3 regions of the Lacrimispora sphenoides JCM 1415 genome follow, and region 3 is predicted to be linked to each of the others. Evidence: riboswitches for the same ligand, from Rfam matches in the RefSeq annotation. Region 3 holds a riboswitch; each other region holds the start of a gene.
The links. Region 3 has a riboswitch for thiamine pyrophosphate ahead of BMX69_RS00765 (thiamine-binding protein). Riboswitches for the same ligand answer to the same signal wherever they lie in the genome.
Positions count from the first base shown of each region.

Region 1 (6,570 bases), 2.3 Mb from region 3:
GAGTACGGAGAATATCTGCTTAAGGACTTCCATGATGGTGGTGTCGATCTCTTTTTTGGTGATATCAATACATAAGTAATGCTTGTTGTCGGGAAGCAGAAAGGTATGAAAGGTAAGGAGTGTGTCATTGCAGTAAAAGTTACGTTTTCTGACGAGCTCTTTTGGTGTTTTCTCCGGCAGGGAATGGAACGGCTGGATCTGCAATTTGTGAATTCTGGAAAAATCCCCGTATTCTTTGGGCGGAATGCGGTAATAGATGGGGAAATCAGTAGTTGTGGTTATCATTGTCATGGAATTGGTATAATTAGATATCCGCTCAAGCATTTTCATGATTCCTTCTCTGTTAAAAAAGGATTCATGAAATTTTTCCGCCTCGCTGAGGATGAATTGCTGCCTTAAAATTTTCTGCTCAATAAGATTTTCGTTTATTATATTTATAATGTTTGTATAACCATGATAAAAAGGCACCGAAACAAGCGCAAGTCCATACTTGGCGGCCTCTTCGATCATGGAGTCGGGAATCCTGTCAAAAAAACGTTTCACTTTAATGCAGAATGCGGTACAGTCAATGGCATGGAGGTCCGCAATTATTTTTTTCTGGATTTCAAAATCATTATAAAAAATGTAACCCGTTGTAAGAACGATTTCATTCTTTTTTATCCACTTTACACCGTCAGGATTATCAAGCACGCTGATGCCGGTGATGGTTTTATGAAGAGCTTCATCTTCTCCAATGAATTCCAGATTATCTATGGGGGTTTCATATATAAACCATCCAAGGGTCAAGGGAGGATATTTCATTTCATGCTCCTTTTCATTCAAAAACAAAGATTAACCAGGGACTTAATTATTTTTGACAATCTTAGCATTGACTGTTTCACTTGACAAGTTAAACTTGTTTTTTTATAGAAAGCCTTATATAATAATGGAAAATAAAATGCGGTTGGAAAGGCGGATCAATATTATGATACAGGACTTTACAATTCACACATTCCTTGAAAAACTATCCTCAAAAAGCCCAACGCCGGGCGGTGGCGGAGCAGCAGGTCTTGGCGGTGCCATGGGAGCGGCTTTGGGAGAGATGGTGGTAAACTTAACTCTTGGCAAGAAGCGGTATGCCGATGTAGAAGAAGAAATGCAGTCAATCCTTGAAAAGCTGGAAGTTTTAAAAAGCGAATTTTTAAGGCTTGCGGATGAAGACGAAGTTGTATTTGTTCCTTTGGCGGCTGCATACGGCCTTCCCTCCGGCACGGAGGAAGAAAAACTCCATAAGGCGGAAATCTTAGAAACCCACCTTCTTGCAGCCACTCTGGTTCCTCTCATGGTCATGGAGCGTTCCATGGAAACTCTTGATATCATGGAGTTCCTGGCAGAAAAGGGAAGTCGTCTGGCTGTCAGTGACGTAGGCGTGGGAGTTCAGTTTATCCGTTCCGCACTGCTGGGAGCCAAGATGAATGTTTCCATCAATACAAAGTCCATGAAGGATCGGGAAAAGGCCGGACAGCTTCAGGTTCAGGCGGATCACCTGGCAGAAGAAGGAATCAGAAAGGCAGATGCCATCTATGTGAAGGTGGAAGCTGCGTTAAAGGCATAATAAGGAGGAGGAAAACAGACGTGATAACCTTAAAGGGTGCAGCCGTATCTGCAAAAATAAAGGAACAGGTAGAAACGCTTTTGATTGATTTAAAGGGAAAAACGCCAAAGCTTGCCATTGTGCGGGTAGGAGAACGGCCGGATGACTTATCCTACGAGCGGGGAGCTTTAAAGAAGATGGAAAGCTTCGGCCTTATAGGGGAAAGCTTTGCATTTCCCCAGGACATCACTGATGAAGCATTTAAAGAAGAATTCGCAAAGATCAATGAGAACCCGGACATCGATGGCATCCTTCTCCTTCGTCCCCTGCCAAAGCAGATAAAGGAAAAGGATATTGAGCATATGATTGACCCGGGAAAAGATTTGGATGGCATATCACCAGAAAATATCGCCAGGGTATTTGCCGGGGACGATACCGGATTTGCACCCTGTACGGCGGAAGCGGTGGTGGAAGTCCTAAAAGCCAATGATATTGCCCTGACAGGAAAAAGAGTAGCCATCGTGGGCAGAAGTATGGTAGTTGGCCGCCCCTTATCCATGCTGATGCTGAAAGAGAACGCTACGGTTACCATCTGCCACACCCGTACGGAAGATTTAAAGGAAACCTGTAAAAATGCTCAGATCCTTGTGGCTGCTGCCGGACGTGCAAGGATGGTGGATGCATCTTTTGTAGGTACGGATGCCATAGTGGTTGATGTGGGAATCAATGTGGACGAAGACGGAAAGCTCTGCGGAGATGTGGATTTTGATTCTTTAGAAGGAACTGCCTCCATGGCAACTCCTGTACCAGGAGGTGTAGGAGCGGTGACAACGGCTGTGCTGGCCAGGCATCTGGTGTTGGCTGCCCTTAAAAAATAAAACTCTTTTTTATTGAAAAAATAAAACAGAGGCGCTGCAGAAAAAGCAGTGCCTCTGTTTTTTATCCGTTTAATGCCTGCCGCTTCACCTGTCCGATAGCTCCCAGTACTGGTGGGAAATACAGGATTAATACGGTTAACACCAACTCTGGCAGGATATAAGTGGCATTATAACCCAGAGTATAAACCAATGGGGGTATGCCCTCCGGTGTATAGGATGCAAAGAATATATAACCGGAGATAACATGGAATAAGTACCGACCTGTAACTCCCACAATATATCCGGCTACAAGGCCGTGCTTTTTATTACTGAACAGACCGGAAAGCCCCAAAGCACCGAATGCCAAGGGATAGTCAAGAAGAACCTGGATCGGAGCGAATATATAGGGGTTCGTGATAAACTGTAAAATTCCGTAGGCTACACCGGTCGTGATCCCGGCCTTTACACCGTAAACATAACCGATGAGGCAGATGAACATCATGGAAAACAGAGTGACGGAGCCGCCAAAAGGAAGGGAGGCTACTTTGATAAAGGAAGTTACCGTTGCAAGCGCCATTGCGCCTGCGCAGTAAACCAGCTGGCGGGTCTGCAGCTTTTGAGATTTAGAAGACGATCTGCCAAGAAGATGCAGGGCAAAAAAGATTGCAGCAAATAGAACGATCACCAGCAAGTATCCTGCCGGCTTTAATAAATACTCTTCACTTTCTGCAGAGTAAGTTAGAAAAAATGACATAAAAAATCCTCCTTTGTGTGCGCAGGAGGGGACTACTATTGCTTCCTTACGCCGGCATTATCCGGTTCAAGTAGTGAGGGTTTGGTTTCTACCAATCTCAGCCAATGGCTCCCCTAGCGTGTGTAATTTATACAATTTTGCTGTGAGTATAGCGCAAATACACAGGCTTGTCAAGCCTTATCAAGTCATGTTTTTGCATGTCTGATCCATAACCAAATTGTAAATTCAGTATAAAAATGCAAATTAAGCACAACCTAGTAAAAGCAGTAAAGTTGAAATAAGATCCGCTTGATTTATTATTAACAAATTGGAGATACGGAGGTTGTTTTAATGACAGGCTTTATTATTGCTCTTATATCCGGAGCGCTTATGAGCATACAGGGAGTTTTTAATACGGGAGTGACAAAGCAGACCAGCATGTGGGTTTCTACAGGCTGGGTACAACTGACTGCATTTTTGACCTGCCTCATTCTGTGGTATTTTTCCGGAAGGGAGAACATTACCGGTCTATTTGACGTACAGCCAAAGTACTTATTGATTGGCGGCGTTTTGGGTGCATTCATTACCTATACCGTAGTAAGGAGTATGGGAACCCTGGGGCCGGCCAAAGCGGCTCTGATTATTGTAATTTCCCAGTTCATTGTTGCCTACGCCATCGAGTTGTTTGGCTTGTTCGGTGTTGAAAAGGTAGGATTTGAATGGAAGAAGCTGATCGGCGCGGTTGTTGCCATTATCGGAATCATGATATTTAATTAATTTGGAAATAGTGCTTGTATTTACTTATTTCTTTAGGTAGAATAGTAACATAGGCTGAAGATGGTATCCTTTTTTGGAGATTTTTGTAAGAGGAGGGATATCATGGATTACAAGAAAGTTAAAATCATCCTTATCGCCCTGTGTGTCTTAGGGGCGGGTGTATGTTACGGCTTGAGCAGAAGCCAGGAGGTTCGCAGGCCAGGGATTTCTCTGTCAGAGGAATCGGCTTTATCTTCCGGGGAAACGGTTACCGGAATTGGAGCAGGTGATGGCCCGGCGGCTTTAACGGCAGAAGAGACCAGCTTAGGAAGTGCAGGAGAGGAATCAGCCCTGCCTTTCTATATACATATCTGCGGAGAAGTTGTTTCTCCCGGTGTTTATGAGCTTAAAGAAGGAAGCCGGGTTTTTCAGGCAATCGAGAAAGCAGGCGGAGTCACAAACCAGGCTGCGGCAGAATATTTAAATATGGCGGAGCAGGTCAAGGACGGCATGAAGATCGTGGTCCCTGGCAAGGAAGAGGTGGAAGCGGCAAAGGCCAGGGGAGAGATATCCTTACAGGCAGAGGCTTCATCTAACGTACAAAAAAACAAGGTAAATTTAAATACAGCCACCAAAGAGGAACTGATGACCCTTCGGGGAATCGGAGAAGCCAAGGCAGCTGATATCCTTAAGTATCGGGATAGCCACGGCGGATTTCAAAAGATCGAGGATATCATGAAGATATCCGGCATCAAAGATGCGGCGTTTCAAAAAATAAAAGATGATATAACGGTTTGAAATAGAGGATAGAGGTGTAGTATGGCAAGCGTTTTAGTAGTTGATGATGAAAAACTCATCGTAAAAGGAATGAGATTCAGTCTGGAACAGGACGGTATGGAAGTGGACTGTGCCTATGACGGAGAGGAAGCCATTAATCTGGCAAAACAGAAAGAGTATGATGTGGTCCTGTTGGATGTCATGCTTCCCAAATATGACGGATATGAAGTGTGTCAGGCCATCCGGGAATTTTCCGAGATGCCCATTATCATGCTGACGGCAAAGGGCAATGATATGGATAAGATCCTGGGTCTGGAATACGGTGCCGACGATTATATTACAAAGCCTTTTAACATTCTTGAGGTAAAGGCAAGGATCAAAGCTATCCTGCGCCGGAATGCCAAGAAGAACAAGCGGGATAACCAGGAAGACAGCCAGGTGATAAAAGAAGGCGATTTGAAGCTGGACCGGGACAGCAGGAGAGTGTTTATTGCTGAGAAAGAGATCAATTTAACGGCAAAGGAGTTTGACCTATTGGAGCTTCTTACCTGCAATCCGGGTAAGGTTTACAGCAGGGAACAGCTTCTTACTTATGTATGGGGAAATAAAGCTATGGATACGGGGGATGTACGGACGGTAGACGTTCATGTAAGGCGTCTCCGGGAAAAGATCGAACCCAGTCCCAGCGATCCTAAATATGTGCATACCAAGTGGGGCGTAGGATATTATTTCCGCGTCTAGTAAATGAAAGAGGAGGATTTCTGACGGGAGACCGGGGAAATCCGCCTTTTCTTTAAATTTTGGGAGAGAAAATTCCTTAGATAAGAATCAATTTTGGAAACGGGGAAACGATAGGATGGATTACAGCATTAGAAAAGTAAGAAAAGAGGATTTGGACCGGGTGGTGGAAGTGGAGGCCCTCTGTTTTCCGCCGGAAGAGGCGGCAGGGAGAGAAGCCATTTTGCAGAGGATCGATCATTTTCCAGAAAGCTTTCTTGTGGCGGAGCTTTCCGATGGGATGATCATCGGTTTTATTAATGGCTGTGTTACAGATGGGAATACGATCTGTGACGAAATGTTTGAAAAAGCAGATTTTCATAACCCAGATGGTGCTTACCAAAGCGTGTTTGGACTTGATGTGATAAAAGAATGGCGGGGACAGGGAGTTGCCGCTGCGCTTATGAAACGTTTTATTGAAGAAGCAGGGAAAAGTGGCAGGAAAGGAATGATACTCACCTGCAAGGACAGGCTGATTCACTATTACGAAAAATTCGGATACCGTAACATGGGAGTGTCCGGATCTGTGCACGGAGGAGCCGTCTGGTATGACATGCGGCTCGATTTTATGGATACAGGGAAGTGAGGCACCGTCAGTATGAAGAGAAGCCCCCAGGGAGAGCGGTGGAGACGGCTTGACAATACGGCAAAGATATTTCCGGTCATAGCCAGTGAAAATTTAAGCAATGTATTCCGGATTTCCGCGGTTTTAAAGGAAGAGGTGGATCCGGGCACCTTACAGCGTGCACTGGAAGAGATCCTTCCTCAGTTTGAGGGATTTTCGGTGAGGCTGCGGAGGGGATTTTTCTGGTATTATTTTGAGGACAACAAGAGGATGCCGGTCATTGAACGGGAAACGACTTACCCCTGCAAATTCATTGATCCTCACAGCAATCAGCTTTATTTGTTCCGGGTCACATATTTTGACAGGCGGATCAATCTGGAGGTATTCCATGCGGTTACAGACGGCCTGGGAGCGGTGAACTTTTTAAAGGCCCTTGTTTACCGGTATCTGGATCTTAAGAAAAATTCAAGGACCGGCCACCGGGCCTCTCAGAAGATATCATCGGATGTTTCCATGAATGTAGAGGATAGTT
Region 1 is NZ_LT630003.1:3,175,996-3,182,565, reverse strand. Features, by position in the region: gene BMX69_RS14390 (PucR family transcriptional regulator) at 1-801, opposite strand, end outside; gene BMX69_RS14385 (cyclodeaminase/cyclohydrolase family protein) at 965-1,594, shown strand; gene BMX69_RS14380 (bifunctional 5,10-methylenetetrahydrofolate dehydrogenase/5,10-methenyltetrahydrofolate cyclohydrolase) at 1,615-2,451, shown strand; gene thiT (energy-coupled thiamine transporter ThiT) at 2,513-3,184, opposite strand; TPP riboswitch at 3,211-3,309, opposite strand; gene BMX69_RS14370 (DMT family transporter) at 3,515-3,940, shown strand; gene BMX69_RS14365 (helix-hairpin-helix domain-containing protein) at 4,043-4,717, shown strand; gene BMX69_RS14360 (response regulator transcription factor) at 4,739-5,437, shown strand; gene BMX69_RS14355 (GNAT family N-acetyltransferase) at 5,553-6,059, shown strand; gene BMX69_RS14350 (DUF6320 domain-containing protein) at 6,072-6,570, shown strand, end outside.
Region 1: it holds a riboswitch for thiamine pyrophosphate, as region 3 does, so the genes downstream of both, thiT (energy-coupled thiamine transporter ThiT) here and BMX69_RS00765 (thiamine-binding protein) in region 3, are expected to answer to the same signal.

Region 2 (6,570 bases), 1.9 Mb from region 3:
AAACATTTAAAACCGTAATTCCCCCGATGGCCGTTACAGGAATAGGAACGGAACGGCAGATCGCAGTCAGCTGCTCCAGGGTTAAGGGAACGGCATCTTTTTTTGTAGGGCTTGGGAAGATGGCTCCGGAGCCTATATAATCCGCCCCATCCATATATGCCTTTTTTGCCTGACTTACATTTTTAGCAGTAACGCCCAGAATGCGGTCCGGGCCGATTAGCCGGCGGACCTCCAAAGGAGATAAATCATCCTGTCCAACGTGTACGCCGTCTGCCCCGCACTTAAGGGCAATCTCCACATCATCGTTGATGATTAGCGGGATCCCATAATGCTTTGTAAGCTCACGGACAAGTAAGGCTTCTTCCAGGAAAGAACGTTTGTCCATAGACTTTTCTCGGAGCTGGAGTAGGGTCACTCCGGCACAAAGAGCTTCTTCAATCTGCTCTGTTAAGGTTTTTTCTCCTGTAAATGCCTGGTCTGTTACTGCATAGAGGAGAAGCATATCTCTATGAAACTTCAATATTTATTCCTCCTTTCAAGGTATCTTCATCCAAAAGGCTTACCTCATCGAGAAAGCAGCAGCGGAAGCTTCCGGTACCACTTAAGGTTTGTTCCGCTTTTTTTGCTGCCCGTTCCCCGCAGAGACCGGCAGCAGCCGTGGCAAGAGCGGCCGCCTCGAAAATGGCATGCTGGGATGGCGCGGGCCCTGTGGAGGCTATATAGGCGGCAATTATACCGTCCAGCATACAGCCGCTGCCCGTAATACGGGACATTTGGGGACAGCCATTTCTGATAAGCCAGGTTTCCTCCCCGTTTGAAGCGATATCAATGGCCCCTGTCATGACGGTCACAGACCCTGTTGCAGCACTTAGTGCCCTGGTTGCTACCGTAAGAGATTCCAGGGTATCCTCCCTGATCTCATCAGAAAAGGAAGCATCAACTCCCCGGGTGGGAGAAACAGAGTCGTTTCCGCTTCCTGCGTTCTTCCCGGTCAGTTCTTTTAACAGAATCCGAAGTTCCGATGCATTTCCCCTGATAACGGTAATCTTAACTTCTCTTAATAGGGAAAGAGCAGTTTCGGTCCGATATCGGGAAGCACCGATTCCCACCGGGTCAAAGATGACAGGGAGGCTACGCCGGTTTGCTTCCCGTCCGGCTTTTTCCATTGCCGCTTTTGTAGTCCCTCCCGGAGTCCCAATGTTCAAAAGAAGGCAGTCGGATAAGGCGGTTATTTCTGAAACCTCTTCCGGGTGGTCCGCCATAATGGGTGAGCCGCCGCAGGCTAATATGGTATTTGCCACGTCTCCGGCCGTAACATAATTGGTGATACAGTGGATGACGGGCCGTTTTTCCCTGACAAGTCCGGTCAGAGAATGGTTAATCTTTAGACTCATATCTGTTTCCCCCTATTCATTGATGAGCCGCTCAAAATAGGAAAAAAGACCAAGGCGGCGCAGCATTGCCAGTAAAATTGCAGCCAATAAGGTCCCTGCCAGAGTGCTCATAAGAAATGGAACTACAAAGAAGAAGACAGCTACCTCTTTTCCCATAAGGAAGATGGCTGCCGGATAGCAGAGCAGCCCTCCGATCAGCCCGGTTCCAACCACTTCTCCAAGATAAGCGGGCAAAAGCTTCCTGGTCTTTTGAAACAGATAGGCACCAAGAAACGCGCCGGCCATGCTTCCCGGAAAGGCAAGCAAGCTTCCGGTTCCCATGAGATTCCGTATGAAAGAAGTACAAAACGCCATGGAAACACCATAGACAGGCCCTAAGAATACCCCAGCCAGAACATTTGCCAGATGCTGCATCGGAAAGCATTTGGAAGCTCCAACCGGGATGGAAAAGCCGGAGAGCGCAACGGTTAGCGCTGTCAGCATTCCGCTGATCACCAGCTTTTTTACCCGTACTCTTGAATCGGCAGAAGAGTTGTTGCAAATTGTTGAAGATATTTGATCTTTCATGAAAGTTCCTCCTGTTTATGTAATTTTAACCTAACAAGTTGGGGCGCTGATTGCGTATTATTCATCAAAAATATCGACGATCTCTCCATCTAAAATCCGGTTCATATTCTTCATGGCGCAGAAATTGCCGCACATGGAGCAGGTGTCTTCTTTTTCCGGTTTTGACGCGGCCCGGTAGCGTCTGGCCTTTTCCGGGTCAATGGCAAGCTGGAACATGGTTTCCCAATCCAGCCGTTTCCTGGCATCGCTCATCTTATGATCCCATTCCTTAGCACCCTTAATGCCTTTTGCAATGTCAGCCGCATGAGCAGCAATCCGGGCTGCAATGATTCCTTCCTTCACATCTGATTCATCTGGCAGTCTCAAATGCTCCGCAGGAGTCACGTAGCAGAGAAACGCTGCTCCGGCAGCAGCTGCCACCGCTCCACCGATTGCTGCGGTAATATGGTCATATCCCGGTGCAATATCGGTGACAAGAGGTCCCAGAACATAAAAGGGTGCTCCTTTGCAGATCGTCTGCTGGATTTTCATATTGGCTGCAATCTGATCAAGGGGCATATGGCCGGGGCCTTCTATAATGATCTGTACATTCTTTTCCCAGGCCCTTCTTGTCAGCTCTCCAAGTGTCACCAGTTCCTCCACCTGGGAAATATCAGATGCATCCTCTATACAGCCCGGCCGGCAGGCATCTCCAAGGCTTAAGGTCACGTCATGTTTCTGACAGATTTCCAGTATGCGGTCATAATGCTCGTAAAAGGGATTCTCCTCTCCGGTCATTTCCATCCAGGCAAAGATAATAGACCCTCCTCTTGAAACAATGTTAGTCAGCCGCTTTGCTTCCTTGAATCTTCTGGCGGTCAGTTTGTTGATCCCAACGTGAATGGTCATGAAATCCACCCCGTCTTCCGCGTGCATTTCCACGATTTTTATCCATTCCCCGGCGGTGATTTCCCGAAGGGGTTTGTGATAATAAACCACAGCATCGTAAATAGGAACCGTACCAATCATAGCCGGACATTCTCCCGTCAGCTTCTTTCGGAATTTCCGGGTATCTCCAAAGGAACTTAAATCCATAATGGACTCTGCCCCCATGAGAACTGCGTCCTTTACTTTTTGAAGCTCCATGTCCAGATCATTCAAATCTCTTGATGTTCCAAGATTCACATTGATCTTTGTTCTCAGCATGGAGCCGATCCCGCTGGGTTTTAAGCAGCTGTGGTTCTTATTTGCCGGAATGGCGACTTTTCCTTCCGCTACCAGTTCCCGCAGCTTTTCTGGCTCCCATTGTTCGTGTTCAGCTACTGTCATCAGTTCCTTTGTCAGAATGCCTTTTCTTGCAGCATCCATTTGTGTGGTGTAATTCATGTTTGTTCCTCCTTTTTCTTGCGAAGGTAGGGATTGTAAGGGCTTTTCGGTAAAAAACAAGAAAAAGAGCCCATACCAACAGGTATAGGCTCGGAAATATGCAATCATCCCATATGAATCCCTACGTTGGCATTACCCAAATCAGGTTATAAAGGTCGAAGTTGATTACTTCCTCTCAGCCCGCCTACGAGCTCCCTCTTGTGGCACTAGTGTAGCATTCCCCCTCCGGCTTGTCAAGGGAAACATCCCTTACCAGCCCTCAGCCGGAAATGGAGGACTTCATTTCCCTTACGTAGTCGCAGACAGGCCCTACGCAGTCTTTTCCATATTTTGCGGCAATTTTTACAATGACGCTGCCCACAATGACGCCGTCCGCATGTTTGCTCATTTCCCTTGCCTGCTCCTTGGTGGAGATTCCAAAGCCGATGGCGCAGGGAATCTCTTTTACCTCCTTTACAAAGGAAATCATTTCGCCAATGTTGGTATTGATTTCCGATCTCACCCCGGTCACGCCCATGGAGGAAACGCAGTAGATAAATCCTTCCGATCCAGCTGCAATGGTCCGTATACGCTCCCTGGAAGTGGGGGCGATGAGGGAAATCAGTTCGACTCCGTATTTCTTGCAGTAGGGCAGCAATTCCTCCCTCTCTTCAAAAGGCATATCCGGCACGATCAGGGCATCAATGCCGCACTTAGCCGCATTTTTTAAAAACCGTTCGCTTCCATACACAAAAACCGGATTAATATAAGTCATAAAAGCCAGAGGAACATCGGTTTTTTGGCGTATCCGTTTTACGGATTTGAAAAGCTTATCCGTGGTAGTTCCTGACGCCAAAGCCCGCATATCGGCTTCCTGGATCACGATCCCCTCTGCGATTGGGTCAGAAAATGGGATTCCAAGCTCGATCAAATCCGCTCCGGCCTCGGCCATGGCAGGAACCAGCTCTTCGGTGGTGGCAAGGTCGGGATCTCCTGCCGTAATAAATGGGATGAATGCCTTTCCTCTGGAAAATACTTCGCTTATTCTACTCATAGATTTCAACCCCCTTGTAGCGGGCAATGGCTGCCACATCCTTGTCGCCCCGCCCTGATAGATTAATGACAATGACCTCATCGTTTCCCATGGAAGGAGCGATCTTTCTGGCATAGGCTACGGCATGGGCACTTTCTATTGCCGGAATGATCCCTTCCTGACGGGATAAGTATTCAAAGGCTTCCAAGGCCTCCTGATCCGTAATGGAGACGTAGCTGGCTCTTCCTGAGTCATGAAGGGCCGCATGCTCCGGCCCGATGCCAGGATAATCAAGTCCTGCGGAAATGGAGAAAACAGGGGCGATCTGGCCGTACTCATCCTGGCAGAAATAGGACTTCATGCCATGGAAGATTCCAAGAGAGCCGGTGGAAATCGTGGCCGCGTGCTTTCCTGTTTCAATGCCGTGCCCGGCGGCCTCGCAGCCCACCAGCTTTACGGAAGTCTCGTTTACAAATTCATGGAAGATTCCCATGGCATTGCTTCCGCCTCCCACACAGGCGATCACCATATCAGGAAGCTTACCCTCTGCTTCCATAAGCTGAGAGCGGACCTCTTTTCCGATGATGCTCTGAAAATCCCTGACAATGGTCGGAAAAGGGTGAGGGCCCATGACAGAGCCTAAGACATAATGGGTATCTGCCACCCGGTTGGTCCATTCTCTCATGGTCTCATTGACCGCATCCTTTAAGGTCTGGGTGCCGCTTGTGACAGCGTGAACCTTTGTGCCCAAAAGCTCCATGCGGAATACGTTTAAGGCCTGACGGTCCGTATCTTCTTTGCCCATGAAAACTTCACATTCCATTCCCATAAGAGCGGCGGCGGTAGCGGTAGCAACGCCATGCTGTCCGGCCCCTGTTTCAGCGATGACCCGGGTCTTTCCCATCTTCTTTGCAAGAAGGACCTGGCCCAGAGCATTGTTGATCTTATGGGAGCCGGTGTGGTTTAAATCCTCCCTCTTTAAATATATTTTCGCGCCACCTAAATCCTCTGTCATCCGCGCCGCATAGTAGAGCAGAGAGGGCCTTCCGGTATATTTTTTGTGGAGGTCAGAAAGCTCTGCTAAAAACTCCTGGTCATGGCTGTACTTTTCATAAGCTTCTTCCAGTTCATTCACTGCGTTCATCAGTGTTTCGGGGACAAATTGTCCGCCGTGCTGTCCAAATTTTCCTTTTGACATGGCTGTTCACTCCTTACTATTTGTATGATCTCTTTTATTTTTTGCGGGTCTTTTTTGCCCTCTGTTTCCACGGAACTGCTTAGATCCAGGCAAAAGGCCTTTGTTTTCATGGCCTGCCTGACGTTTGAGGAGTCTATGCCTCCTGCCAGGAACCAGGGCTTTTTTATGTCCGGTATCATGGACCAGTCAAAGGTTTTCCCGCTGCCGCCGTAAAGTCCTTTGGTATAAGTATCAAAAAGCAGGAAATCCGCAGGAAGGTTTTCAGCCTTCTTCATATCTACTGACTGCCGGACCCGTATGGCCTTCATGACAGGAAAGCCGGGGGCCAGGTAGCTTTTTAATTCCATCATATAATCCCGGTCCTCATCACCGTGAAGCTGGATCAGGTCAATGATTCCATTCCCGGTAAGGGACAGGATATCGTCTATGGGGTGGTTTACGAAAACGCCCACTGCAGGTATCTCCGGCAGCAGCAGCTCTCTAAGTTCCTGTGCCTTCGGCCCTGTAATCCGGCGCTTTCCAGGGGCGAATACAAAGCCTGCATAATCCGGCTTCCAGGTATTCACTGCCAGGATATCCTCCCTTCGGGTCAGTCCGCATATTTTGATCTTTTTTCCTTTGAAGTTCATTGCGCCGCCCTCTTAAAACCGCTTATGATTTTCTTTTTGTCAGGGGAACGCATCAGGCTTTCCCCGATCAAAACGGCATTTACCCCGGCTTCTGACAGGAATTTGATGTCTGTTTCTGTTTTGATTCCGCTTTCTGCCACGAAGAGCACATCAGGGGGGACCAGCCTCCTTAAGCGGAGGGAATTATTAAAATCCACCTCAAAGGTTTTTAAATTCCGGTTATTTACTCCGATGATCCTGGCTCCCGCTGAAAGGGCGGAGTGGATCTCCTCCTCGTCGTGGGCCTCGACCAGTGCGCTTAAGCCAAGGTCTTGGCATAGCCTTAGATTTTCTTTCAGGGCGTTTGTATCCAGAAGGGCACAGATGAGGAGAACCGCACAAGCGCCTATGGCCTTTGCCTCGTAA
Region 2 is NZ_LT630003.1:3,538,777-3,545,346, reverse strand. Features, by position in the region: gene thiE (thiamine phosphate synthase) at 1-520, opposite strand, end outside; gene thiM (hydroxyethylthiazole kinase) at 507-1,394, opposite strand; gene thiW (energy coupling factor transporter S component ThiW) at 1,407-1,961, opposite strand; gene thiC (phosphomethylpyrimidine synthase ThiC) at 2,019-3,326, opposite strand; TPP riboswitch at 3,428-3,534, opposite strand; gene trpA (tryptophan synthase subunit alpha) at 3,586-4,359, opposite strand; gene trpB (tryptophan synthase subunit beta) at 4,352-5,536, opposite strand; gene BMX69_RS16055 (phosphoribosylanthranilate isomerase) at 5,482-6,165, opposite strand; gene trpC (indole-3-glycerol phosphate synthase TrpC) at 6,162-6,570, opposite strand, start outside.
Region 2: it holds a riboswitch for thiamine pyrophosphate, as region 3 does, so the genes downstream of both, thiC (phosphomethylpyrimidine synthase ThiC) here and BMX69_RS00765 (thiamine-binding protein) in region 3, are expected to answer to the same signal.

Region 3 (6,570 bases):
TGGTACTCTTCATCTTCCTGGCGTTTTTGGAGGCCTGCGGCTACATGGCGAGAGTTGCTTTCATCATGGACCGTATTTTCCGCCGGTTTGGTCTTTCCGGCAAGTCTTTTATCCCGATGTTAATCGGAAGCGGCTGCGGCGTGCCTGGAATTATGGCTTCCCGTACCATTGAAAATGACCGTGACCGTAAGATGACGATCATGACAACTACCTTTATTCCCTGCGGAGCAAAGCTTCCCATCATCGCTTTGATTGCAGGTGCATTGTTTGGCGGAGCAGCCTGGGTGGCTCCAAGTGCTTACTTTGTAGGAATAGCAGCCATCGTTTGCTCAGGAATTATTTTAAAGAAGACAAAAATGTTTGCAGGAGATCCGGCGCCTTTTGTTATGGAACTTCCGGCTTACCATATGCCTACCGTTGGAAATATTTTAAGAAGTATGTGGGAACGCGGCTGGTCCTTTATTAAAAAAGCAGGTACCATCATTCTTTTAGCAACCATCTTTGTTTGGTTTACTTCCTTCTTTGGCTGGGTTGACGGCCAGTTCAGGATGTTAGACGCTTTGGAACTTGATCACAGCATTCTTGCGGCAGTTGGAGGAACAATTAGCTGGATCTTCGCACCTCTTGGCTGGGGTGACTGGAAATCTGCGGTTGCAGCCATTACCGGACTGATTGCAAAAGAAAACGTAGTAGGCACGTTCGGTATCCTGTTCGGTTTTGCGGAAGTTGCAGAAGACGGATCTGAAATCTGGGGAACGCTTGCAAGCAGCATGACTCCTTTGGCAGCATATTCCTTCCTGATATTCAATCTACTTTGTGCCCCGTGCTTTGCTGCTATGGGAGCCATCAAAAGAGAGATGAACAATATCAGATGGTTCTGGTTTGCTGTCGGATATCAGTCACTTCTGGCTTATGTCGTATCCCTGTGCGTTTTCCAGATCGGGTCCCTGATTTACACAGGAACTTTTGGAATCTTTACTATCGTTGCCTTTGCCCTGATCGCAGGATTTATTTACCTGCTGGTAAGGCCGTCAAAAGAACAAAAGGTATCAAACATTCATTTAAACAAAGTGGCAGGAGCGAAATAGGCTTGCCCCATGAGAGCCTGCACCTAATCTGCAGGCTCGAACTATAAGGAGGTACTTTATGGGAACACTGGTTGTTTTTATCGTTGTTGCCGGGCTGGTGTCATTGGCAGTAAGAAGCATGGTCAATGACAAAAAGAACGGAAAATCCATTCAGTGCGGCGGAGATTGTAAACACTGCGGAGGCCATTGCCATTAAGAACGGCGGCAGCTGGAAGAATTAAGCGGAGGCGCGCAAATGGAGAAATTAACGAACATCAATGAAAAAAGAAAAACGCCTGATTCCAGAAGCTATCACAGGACCAGAATGCAGAAAGAGCTGATCATAGAAAAGCTGAAGGAAAAGGGCTGCAGAATCACAAAGCAGCGCAGTACGCTGTTAGATATCATATTGGAGCATGAATGCTCCAGCTGCAAGGAGATTTATTATAAGGCATCAGGCGTTGATGAGACAATCGGCGCTGCGACCGTCTACCGGATGGTCAATATCCTGGAGGAGATCGGAGCCATCAGCCGAAAGAACATGTATAAGGTGGTTTATTCGGAAACCTGCCCCATGGAGGAGGCATGTACAGTAGTTTTAGACGATGAGACCACCTATCAGCTTTCTGCAAAGAACTGGAACTCAGTGGTTCAGGCCGGCCTTGCCGCCTGCGGATACCTGGACGGTCAGAAAATATCCTCCATCATTGTCAGACCTTGTGATTGTGAAAACGCTGACTGCATCTGATATCTGATATGAAGTTGACGATAACCAACTAAAGGAACAGGTTTAGAAACCTATGAATAGAGGATCAGAATTTAAGTTATGCACGAATAATGTACGATCCGGTGATCGGGGCCCTGGCATTAAAGCATTGGGGTTACTTGACTTTCTGACCGTACCGTTGTATACTTGCAATGAAAATTAAAAGGGGTGCTGGAGAAAATCCGGCTGAGATAAGGCAGCATTGCTTTAAACCCTGTAACCTGATCTGGATAATGCCAGCGTAGGAAGCTTTCAGGCTAAGCCTGTTCACCCGCCCGGATATCCGGGCGGGTTTTTGATTTCTATTAATGATAAAAGGAGAGAGAAGACATGAATGCAAGCGTAGCGATCCAGACATTGCCTGAGGCAAAGAATGATGAGGAACTGATCCGTATTGTTGACCAGGTGATCGATTATATTAAGAGCACAGGACTGAACTATTATGTGGGGCCTTTTGAAACCGCCATTGAAGGGGATTATGATGAACTGATGGACATTGTTAAGGAATGCCAGCACATTGCCATAAGAGCAGGTGCTCCCTCTGTTGCCGCTTATATCAAAGTCACCTACCGGCCGGAAGGGGAGGTACTTACCATTGAAAAGAAAGTCACAAAGCATCACAAGTAAGCTTTGGTCCAGCTCTGCGGTTATTGGGCTTCTGGTATTGTGGCAGGGGATCAGTTCATTCGGTCTTGTGGACCGCTTTCTGCTCCCTTCGCCCGTCAGTGTCGGAAGGGCATTCGCCAAGGAATTCCCGGTACTGGCAGTCAATGCGGGAATCACCCTTGCCGAGGCGTTTACCGGGCTTTTCCTGGGGGTGGCAACCGGTTTTGTGATCGCTGTGATCATGGATCATTTTGAAGGACTTTACCGGGCTTTTTATCCGCTGATCGTTCTGACACAGACCGTTCCCACGGTTGCCATTGCCCCTCTACTGGTATTGTGGTTTGGCTACGGAATGGCTCCTAAGGTGATCCTCATTGTCTTAACTACCTTCTTTCCCATTACCGTGGGCATGCTTTCCGGTTTTAAATCAGTGAATCCGGATGCGGTGAATCTTTTAAAATCCATGGGAGCCGGAAGAGTAAAAATATTTCGTTATATTAAGCTTCCCGGAGCTATGGGACAGTTTTTTGCAAGTCTTCGCATCTCGGTTTCCTATGCCGTGGTCGGAGCGGTCATCTCCGAATGGCTGGGAGGCTTTGGCGGACTGGGGGTATACATGACCCGGGTGAAAAAATCCTTTGCCTTTGATAAGATGTTTGCGGTCATTTTTCTCATATCGGCCATCAGCCTACTTCTTATGAAAGGGGTGGACGTGCTTTCTAAGAAATGCATGCCATGGGATAATCAGTGATATGATACAATTGGAGGAATATATGAAAAAATCAGGTTTGGTAATCTTAATGGCGGCAGCGGCTGCCGCAATTCTCACTGCCTGCGGGGGAACCGGGAAACAGGCAGCAAATACGAATTCATCGGATTTAAAAAAAGTGACATTTGTCCTGGACTGGACTCCCAATACCAATCATACCGGACTTTATGTGGCTGAGGAAAAGGGATATTTCAAAGCCGAAGGGCTTGAGGTAGAAATCGTTCAGCCTCCTGAGGATGGGGCGGCAGTTCTGGTAGCCTCAGGAAAAGCCCAGTTCGGAATGTCCTTTCAGGACTCCATGGCACCGGCTCTTGCAGGGGAAAATGCCCTTCCCATAACGGCAGTAGCAGCGGTCATCCAGCATAACACCTCCGGTATTATTTCCAGAAAAGGCGAGGGGATGGCATCTCCAAAGGGAATGGAAGGAAAGAAATATGCCACCTGGGATATTCCGGTGGAAAAGGCCATGGTAAAAGACGTGGTAGAAGAAGGTGGAGGAGACTTTTCAAAAGTGCAGCTGATTCCCAGTACTGTTACGGATGAGGTTTCCGCATTAAAATCAAAATCAGTAGATGCCATCTGGATCTTTTATGCATGGGCTGGTGTCAAAATGGAAGTGGAAGGTCTTGATACGGATTATTTTGCATTTGCAGATTTGAACCCAGTGTTTGATTATTACACGCCGGTCATTATTGCGGGAAATGATTTCTTAAAGCAGGAGCCTGAGACAGCCAGAGCCTTTTTAAGGGCTGTGAGCAAAGGATATGAGGAGGCAGGAAAAGACCCGGAGGAGGCAGCCCGTATCTTACTTAAGGCGGCGCCGGAGCTTGATGAAAAGCTGGTAATGGAAAGTCAGAAATACCTGGCGGATAAATATCAGGCAGATGGGAAAGCGTGGGGATCTATAGATCCGGAACGGTGGAACAGGTTTTATGGCTGGCTGAATGAGAATGGCCTTTCCGATCCTGAGATTCCAGAAAATGCCGGGTTTTCAAATGATTATCTGCCTCAGTAAGTTAAGAGGATTTGATCTTTGCAGCATTCGCCGGAGGCAGGAAAGCCTGCAAACATAAAGGAGGAAACCATGACTCACTTAAAGGTGGAAGGCATTACAAAATCCTTTGATGAAAAGACGGTCTTAAAAGGCGTATCCTTAGAGCTTAAGGAAGGGGAGCTGGTATCTCTTCTTGGAGTCAGCGGAGGAGGAAAGACTACACTGTTTCATATCATTGCAGGCCTTTCTCTGCCGGATGAGGGACATGTATATCTGAATGAAGAAGAAATTACCGGAAAGCCGGGGTCTGTCAGTTATATGCTGCAAAAGGATCTTTTGCTGCCATACCGCACCATCGTGGACAATGTGGCCCTACCCCTTTTAATTAAGGGCATGAAGAAAACAGAGGCCAGAAAAAAGGCAGGAGAATATTTTAAACAGTTTGGGCTGGAAGGGACGGAGAAACAGTACCCTTCCCAGTTATCCGGCGGTATGAGGCAGAGGGCAGCTCTTTTAAGGACGTATCTGTTCTCCAACCGCATCGCTCTTCTTGATGAACCTTTTTCCGCTCTTGACATGATGACCAAGCGGGGGGTGCATGAATGGTATTTGAAGGTAATGGATGACATTCATCTTTCCACCCTTTTTATCACCCATGATATTGACGAAGCCATTCTTTTATCAGACCGCATCTGTATGCTGACCGGATCTCCCGGCAGGATTACAAAGGAAATCATCATAAAGGAACCAAAACCGCGAGATAAGGATTTTAATATTTCAAAGGAATTTCTGGAATATAAGAGGGAGATTTTAAAGCATTTGGAAGGGATATGATTGCAGCGGGCTTTTTTAAAGCCCGCTGTTTTTTTAAAATTAAAACCTTATTGAGAATATCTGTTTTAAGCACGATTTCTTAATTAATTTCATCCTCTGACTGCTGTTCCAAACGAAAAAGCTTCATATATTCTTCCAGAATCAATTCCGTCACCAGATAAAAACCAATTCTTGATGTAATATCGGCATCTCTGTAATTCATTTTTCTAAAATAGGCATACAGGCTAACCACACTGCTGCCGGAAATCGGGTTCTGACTCATTCCTGTAAGGGTAACGATAGGAACTCCCCTGGTCTGGGCAATGTAGGAAAGCTTGCATATGATATCGGTACTTCCAGAATAACTGATGAAAAAAGCGATCTGTCCTGGTGCCAGGTTATTGGCATACAAGATACAGTTATCACGGTCATCAGGGACAATAATGATCTTATTCAGATGCTCAAGTTTTTTTGCCAGATCCAAAGCTACGATCCTGGAAAGGCCCAGTGCAAAAAATATCACCTGGCGGCTTTCATAAATCAGCCTTGCCGTTTTCTCAATGTTCTGCCGTGAATTAATGGCCAGTGTCTGTTTTAAGCTGTCCATAACAGTGGTCTGCTGCTCAGCGGCCTCTATTCCATACTGTCTCCGTTCATGTATGATCTGGTATTTCAACTCACTGAACCCGTGATAGCCCAGTTTTTTACAAAGTCTAACAATGGAGTTTGGCGACAGATATAACTCTTCCGCCACCTTTGCGATCTTTAAATCTTGCAATATACCGTAATGTTCCAGTAAATAATTGACAATTCTTTCTTCTGTAGGATTCAGCTTTATTCCCCTGTTTGACAGCTGGTCAAAAAAATTCATCTTTCACCCTCCGGAGCCCTATTCTTGATGTGAAATATTACACATTTTGTGTTTATTGATACCTTTTGTATATAAATAATAATATACTTCCAAACACTTGTAAATTAAAATCAATCCATTATTATAAAGTTATAATTTCATACCGGTATTGAAATCATAACTTTAAGGAGATGGAGGATCTTAAATGAAAGAGTTTTGGCAAAAATTTGGAAAATCGCTGCTTCTGCCCATTTCTACCATAGCAGTCGCCGGTATATTCAGCGGTCTTGCGGCAGCAATGCAAAACAGCGCAATTGTAGGGGAAACTTTTGCAAATCTTGTTTACGTCCAGAATTTTATTGGCTTTATCCGAAAGCTGGCTGGACTGGTATTCGGAAACCTGCCTTTGTTTTTCTGTATGTCTATCGCTATAGGCATGGCAAAGGATGAAAAACCGACCGCGGCATTTTCCGCTGTCCTGGGCTTCCTTGTATTCCATTACACGTTAAATTACATTCTGGGACTGAAAGGTATTACCGCTGAATCCACCAGCATCAGCAAGCTTATGGAGCAGGGGATGTCACAGGTGGATGCAACCATTGTAAATGCGAAGTATGAGACCATGCTGGGATATTTCACACTCCGCATGAATGTATTCGGAGGCATTTTGGTAGGACTTCTTGTAAACGCTTTACATAACCGGTT
Region 3 is NZ_LT630003.1:185,972-192,541, forward strand. Features, by position in the region: gene feoB (ferrous iron transport protein B) at 1-1,088, shown strand, start outside; gene BMX69_RS00755 (FeoB-associated Cys-rich membrane protein) at 1,147-1,284, shown strand; gene BMX69_RS00760 (transcriptional repressor) at 1,324-1,815, shown strand; TPP riboswitch at 1,988-2,100, shown strand; gene BMX69_RS00765 (thiamine-binding protein) at 2,164-2,460, shown strand; gene BMX69_RS00770 (ABC transporter permease) at 2,429-3,190, shown strand; gene BMX69_RS00775 (ABC transporter substrate-binding protein) at 3,213-4,223, shown strand; gene BMX69_RS00780 (ABC transporter ATP-binding protein) at 4,293-5,036, shown strand; gene BMX69_RS00785 (MurR/RpiR family transcriptional regulator) at 5,116-5,886, opposite strand; gene BMX69_RS00790 (PTS transporter subunit EIIC) at 6,071-6,570, shown strand, end outside.